Skermanella rosea: one gene and its partner. Each later gene encodes a partner of the first gene's protein in a complex. Links are inferred from orthologs where the notes say so. Each region holds a gene or a part of one and is shown on either strand. Other genes may lie near its edges.

Region 1 (3,248 bases):
CTCGCGCCTGGAAGGCATCATCCCGGCGCTGGAGCCGTCCCACGCGCTGGCCGCTGTCACCAAGCTGGCGCCGACCCTGCCCAAGGATCACCTGCTGGTGATGAACCTGTGCGGCCGGGGCGACAAGGACATCTTCACCGTGGCGGACGCCCTGGGGGTCAAGATATGAGCGCTGCCATCGACCATGGCGACACCGCGGCGGCAATGGCCGCCCAATCCGGCCAAGATCGTTCCGGCCAGGCTGCTTCCAGCCGCGCGGCCGACAGCGGGCGGCTCGCCGCCCGGTTCGAGACCCTGAAGCGCGAGGGGCGCGGCGGGCTGGTGACTTTCGTCAGCGCCGGCGATCCCGACTACGCCACCAGCCTCAGGCTGGTCCAGGGCCTGCCGGGCGCCGGTGCCGACGTGATCGAGCTGGGCATGCCCTTCACCGATCCCATGGCCGACGGCCCGTCGATCCAGGCCTCGTCCCTGCGGGCGCTCAAGGCCGGCATGACCCTGCGCGGCACGCTGCGGCTGGTGGAGGAATTCCGCCTGACCGACGCGGAGACGCCGATCATCCTGATGGGCTATTACAATCCCATCTACGCCTACGGCGTCGACCGCTTCCTGACCGATGCGCGGGCCGCCGGCGTGGACGGCCTGATCGTGGTCGACCTGCCGCCGGAGGAAGACGTCGAGCTGTGCCTGCCGGCGCTGGCCGCCGGCGTCAACTTCATCCGGCTGGCGACGCCCACGACCGACGACCGGCGCCTCCCGGCCGTCCTGGCGAACACCAGCGGCTTCATCTACTACGTCTCGATCGCCGGCATCACCGGCGCGGGGGCCGCCACCGACGAGGCGATCTCCGCCGCCGTCGAACGGCTGCGCCGCCATACCGACCTGCCGGTGGCCGTGGGCTTCGGCATCACCACGCCGGCAGCCGCCGCCTCCGTCGCCCGGCTCGCCGACGCGGCCGTGGTCGGGTCGGCCATCGTCAACCGCATCGCCGCCAACCTGGACGAGAACGGCTCGCCCGCTCCTGGACTGGTCGACGACGTATTGGCCTTCGTGCGAACCCTGTCCGACGGCGTCCGCGCCGCTCGCGGCTGACCTCGAGGCATCCGCCTCCAGGTACGCTTTCCAGGCAAGCTTCCCAGGGATCGGCCCCCAAGCATCCAGCCTCCCGAGCAAACCGCCTCCAAGCATTCAGCCTCCACGAACGGCGAAGACCCCGAACCATGAACTGGCTTACCAATTTCGTCCGCCCGAAGATCCGCGCGCTCTACACCAAGAAGGAAGTGCCGGACAATCTCTGGCACAAGTGCGCCAACTGCGAGGCGATGATCTTCCACCGCGACCTGGAAGAGAACCTCCACGTCTGCCAGCATTGCGGCTTCCACATGCGCCTGGATGCCGACAAGCGCCTGAAGATGCTGTTCGACGACGACGACTATCAGGTCATCGAGCTGCCCAAGGTGCCGGTCGATCCGCTGCGCTTCCGCGACCAGAAGCGCTACACCGACCGCCTGAAGGAAGCCCAGGCCAAGTCCGGCAAGAACGACGCGATCCAGGTCGCCCACGGCAGGATGGGCGGCATCCCGACCGTAATCGCCGCGTTCGACTTCGGCTTCATGGGCGGCTCCATGGGGATCGCGGTGGGCGAGGGGTTGCTGGCCGCGGCACGGCTCGCCGTCCTCCAGGAGGCGCCGCTGGTCGTGGTGCCGTCCTCCGGCGGCGCCCGCATGCAGGAAGGCATCCTGTCGCTGATGCAGATGCCGCGCAGCACCATCGCGGTGCAGATGGTGAAGGAGGCGGGGCTTCCCTACATCGTCGTCCTGACCGACCCGACAACCGGCGGCGTCACGGCCTCCTTCGCGATGCTGGGCGACCTGCATATCGCCGAGAAGGGCGCGCAGATCGGCTTCGCCGGTGCCCGCGTGATCGAGGACACCATCCGCGAGACCCTGCCGGAAGGCTTCCAGCGGTCCGAGTACCTGATGGAGCACGGCATGGTGGACATGGTCGTCCACCGCAAGGACCTCAGGGCCACGCTGATCCGGGTGCTCGACCTGCTCGGCCGACCCGGCCCTTCCGCCGAAATCGTCCCCCTGCCGAAGCCGGAGGCCGAGGCCCCCGCCGCGACGGCGAAGGCCGCCCCGACCGAGGCCGAGCCCGTCGAAGCGGCCGAGCCGGAACCGGCGTCCCCGGCGCCGGCGCAACCCCAGAGCGGTGAGACAGTTGAGCCAGCCCCCAACGGCGCCCCGGCCGCCGTCACCCCCGGTGATCGTCCCGAGCGGTGAGCGTGCCGACCCGGTCCTGGACCGGCTGAAGCACCTTCACCCCAAGGTCATCGACCTGTCGCTCGGCCGAACCTTCCGGATGCTGGAGGCCGTCGGCAGCCCGCACCTGCGGCTGCCGCCGGTGGTCCATGTGGCGGGGACCAACGGCAAGGGATCGACCATCGCCTTCCTGCGCGCCTTCCTGGAGGCGGCGGGCCGGCGCGTCCACGTCTATACCTCGCCCCATCTGGTGCGCTTCCACGAGCGCATCCGGCTGGCCGGGGAGCTGATCGCCGACGACCATCTCGCCACCATCCTGGAAGAGTGCGAGGCGGCGAACCGGGGCGAGCCGATCACCTATTTCGAGATCACGACCGCCGCCGCCATGCTGGCCTTCTCCCGCGTGCCGGCTGACGTGCTCCTGCTGGAGACCGGCCTGGGCGGCCGGCTCGACAGCACCAACGTGATCGACCGCCCGGCGGTGACGGCGCTGACCCGCATCTCCTACGACCACATGCAGTTCCTCGGGCCGACCCTGTCCGCCATCGCGGGCGAGAAGGCCGGCATCATGAAGCCGGGCGTTCCCGCCGTCGTGGCGCCGCAGCCGGCGGAGGAGGCCATGGCGGTCTTCCGCGCCAGGTCCGCCGCGATCGGCGCCCCGCTCCACGCGGCGGGGGAGGACTGGACGGTCGCGGCCGCCGGCGACGGCTTCCGGTTCGAGGGACCCGGCCGACGCGCCGACCTGCCGCTGCCGGCCCTGCCGGGCGCCCACCAGATCGTCAATGCCGGGGTGGCGCTGGCCTGCCTCTACCATCTGCCCGGCCCCCGGGTGCCCGACGCGGCGGTGGTGCGCGGACTGGCGGAGGTCTCCTGGCCCGGCCGGCTCCAGCGGCTGACGCGCGGCCCCCTGGTCGACCGGCTGCCCCCGGGATGGGAACTGTGGCTGGACGGCGGGCACAATGATTCCGCCGGCGAGGTCCTGGGCGCCCA
Region 2 (3,231 bases), 400 kb from region 1 along the record:
GTTCATTTTCCGGACTCTTTGAGGCACAATCTTATCGACGACCAATGATTTCATTTGCACCCAGCCCCTCCAAGGGGTTCATGATGTCGAATGCCGGGATTTAGCGCAAAAGAAACCCGCAGCAGGTGAAACCTTGTCAAAGGAATTTCCCATGACCGCTCACCCTGCCGAGATGGAAGTCGCGACCGCAAACCGGTTGGACCAGAGAACCGATACCAGGCAGCCCGACGAGGACCTGACCCGCGACCTGCCCCCCGCTCCGGCCTTGATCCTGGAGGATTACCTGCCCTATCGGCTGTCGGTGCTGTCCAACACCGTCAGCCGGGCGCTCGCCCGCCTTTACGAGCAACGGTTCGGGCTGACCGTCGCGGAGTGGCGGATCATGGCCGTGCTGGCGCGGTTCGGTCCGCTGTCGGCCAACGCGGTCTGCGACCGCACCGCGATGGACAAGGTGCAGGTCAGCCGGGCAGTCGCCCGCGCCGTGGACGGCGGGCTGGTCGACCGCGGGATCGACTCGGTGGACCGGCGCCGGTCGGTGCTCACCCTGACCGCCAAGGGACGCGGCATCCACGACCAGATCGTACCCCTGGCCGCGAACCTCCAGACCCATCTGCTGGCGTCGCTGACGGCCGAGGAGAACGTGCAGCTCTACGACATGCTGGCCCGACTCCATGCCCGGGCGCGGGAGCTTCACGGCCCCCAGGACGAGGAATAAGGAGACGCCCCGGTTGACGCCGCATGCGGAGCGCTGAACGGCGCATGCGGGCGCGCTGCCACCGTCGCGGCTTTTCCGCCACAGGTCGGCCGAGATACTTCGAAATCGTGGTGATTTCGCCGCAGGCCGGCCGCCGGCGCCCCGCGGCCATTGCCGAAGGATCGACAAGTGCTATAAACGCGCCAACGCAACCGCAGCCGGAAAGCCGCTTCCCTTGGCGATCGAGCCCTCAGTCCTGATCCTCAACGGTCCAAACCTGAACATGCTCGGCGTCCGTGAGCCGGCCATCTACGGGACGGAGACCCTCGACGACATCGAGGCGCTGTGCCTGGAGCATGCCGAGTCGCTGAACATCGCGATCGATTTCCGGCAGTCCAACCTCGAAGGCGAGTTGGTCTCCTGGATCCAGCAGGCCCGCGGCGAGCATGACGGCATCATCCTGAACGCGGCGGCCTACACGCACACCTCGGTCGCGATCATGGACGCCCTCTCGGTCACCGAGCTTCCGGTTGTCGAGGTGCATCTGAGCAATGTTTTCCGGCGCGAGGCCTTCCGCCACCACTCCTATGTGTCGCCTGTCGCGAAGGGTGTCATCTGCGGCTTCGGCGCGCATGGCTATCTCCTCGCGCTGGACGCGTTGGCGCGGCTGATCGATGCCGACATGAATGACGGGAACTGACATGGCGACTTTCGACATCGATGGTGAACTGGTCCGCAAGCTCGCGGGCCTGCTGGACGAAACGGGGCTGACCGAGATCGAGTTCGCCGAAGGCGAGAAGCGCATCCGGGTCACCAAGGGCGGTACGCCGGCGTTCTTCTCCCATGCCCCGGCCGGCACCGCTCCCGCCCCCGCGGCGGCCGCGGCCCCGACATCGGCTCCGGCCGCCCTCGGCGTCTCGAGCCACCCCGGGGCGCTGACCTCGCCGATGGTCGGCACCGCCTATACCTCGCCGGAGCCGGGCGCCTCTCCGTTCGTGCGTGTCGGCGACACGGTCAAGGCCGGCCAGACCGTGCTGATCATCGAGGCGATGAAGGTGATGAATCCGATCAAGGCCCCGAAGGCCGGTACGGTTTCCCAGGTTCTCGTCGAGGATGCCCAGCCGGTCGAGTTCGGCGAAGTCCTCCTGATCATCGAATAAGGGATCATCCCGTTGTTCGAAAAGGTTCTGATCGCCAACCGAGGCGAAATCGCGCTCCGCATCCACCGCGCCTGCCGCGAGATGGGGATCCAGACCGTCGCCGTCCATTCCACGGCGGACGCCGACGCCATGCATGTGCGGCTTGCCGACGAGGCGGTCTGCATCGGCCCGGCATCGGCCCGCGAAAGCTACCTGAACATCCCGGCGATCCTGACCGCCGCGACCATCACCGGCGCCGACGCCATCCATCCCGGCATCGGCTTCATGTCGGAGAACGCCCAGTTCGCCCAGATGGTGGAGGAGCACGGCTTCACCTTCATCGGCCCGACGCCCGAGCATATCCGCATCATGGGCGACAAGGTCACCGCCAAGAAGACGGTGCTGGAGCTGGGGCTTCCGGTGGTGCCCGGCTCGTCCGGCCCGGTCGACACGCTGGAGGAGGCGGTCGAGGTCGCCGAGCGCACCGGCTATCCGGTGCTGATCAAGGCGGCCGCCGGCGGCGGCGGCAAGGGCATGAAGGTGGCCTATTCGGCCGACCAGCTGAAGGAGGCCTACCAGCTCGCCCGCGGTGAGGCGCGCGCCGCCTTCGGCAACGACCAGGTCTACATGGAGCGGTACCTGTCCCGGCCGCGCCATATCGAGATCCAGCTCCTGGGAGACATGCACGGCAACGCCGTCCATTTCGGCGAGCGTGACTGCTCGGTCCAGCGGCGGCACCAGAAGGTGATCGAAGAGGCGCCCTCGCCGGCGCTGAACGCGACCCAGCGGGCCTTCATCGGCGACCTCGCCGCCCGCACCACCGCGCAGCTCGGATATCGCGGCGTCGGCACCATGGAGTTCCTGTTCGAGGATGGCGAATTCTACTTCATCGAGATGAACACCCGCCTCCAGGTCGAGCACACGATCACCGAGATGATCACCGGCATCGACCTGGTCCGCGAGCAGATCCGCATCGCGACCGGCGCGCCGCTGGGCTACACCCAGGACGACATCCGCTTCCACGGCCACGCGATCGAGTGCCGCGTGAACGCCGAGCACCCGGAGACCTTCGTCCCCTCTCCTGGCAGGATCGACGGCTACCATGCACCGGGCGGGCTGGGCGTGCGGGTGGACAGCGCGCTCTACGACGGCTACCGCGTGCCGCCGCACTATGACAGCCTGATCGCCAAGCTGGTGGTCCACGGCACCACGCGCAACGAATGCATGATGCGCCTGCGCCGCGCGCTGGAGGAGTTCGTGATCGGCGGCGTCGACACCAGCCTGCCGCTGCACCGCCGGATCATCGCCGAGACCAACTTCATCAACGGCGACTACGACATCCACTGGCTGGAACAGCTGATGAAGCTGAAATAGCCGGCGGCCGCCGGCTGGAGTGCT

The links.
Region 2: the proteins of accD (region 1) and accB are in contact, whole or in part, in a solved structure (PDB 8UXZ), measured with the Escherichia coli proteins. The link is inferred for Skermanella rosea from one-to-one orthologs.

What each region holds. Positions count from the first base shown.
Region 1 is NZ_CP086111.1:1,028,516-1,031,763, forward strand. Bases 318-3,248 are described here. They hold accD (acetyl-CoA carboxylase, carboxyltransferase subunit beta), read left to right. Parts: upstream 318-1,217; coding sequence 1,218-2,279; downstream 2,280-3,248. Other genes in these bases: trpA (tryptophan synthase subunit alpha), read left to right, coding at 318-1,089; JL101_RS04815 (bifunctional folylpolyglutamate synthase/dihydrofolate synthase), read left to right, coding at 2,218-3,248. Also shown: trpB (tryptophan synthase subunit beta), read left to right, coding at 1-169; more of trpA, read left to right, coding at 166-317.
Region 2 is NZ_CP086111.1:1,427,605-1,430,835, reverse strand. Bases 211-3,124 are described here. They hold accB (acetyl-CoA carboxylase biotin carboxyl carrier protein), read left to right. Parts: upstream 211-1,395; coding sequence 1,396-1,854; downstream 1,855-3,124. Other genes in these bases: accC (acetyl-CoA carboxylase biotin carboxylase subunit), read left to right, coding at 1,867-3,124; aroQ (type II 3-dehydroquinate dehydratase), read left to right, coding at 930-1,394; JL101_RS06645 (MarR family winged helix-turn-helix transcriptional regulator), read left to right, coding at 211-715. Also shown: more of JL101_RS06645, read left to right, coding at 152-210; more of accC, read left to right, coding at 3,125-3,207. UniProt on the Escherichia coli protein: This protein is a component of the acetyl coenzyme A carboxylase complex; first, biotin carboxylase catalyzes the carboxylation of the carrier protein and then the transcarboxylase transfers the carboxyl group to form malonyl-CoA.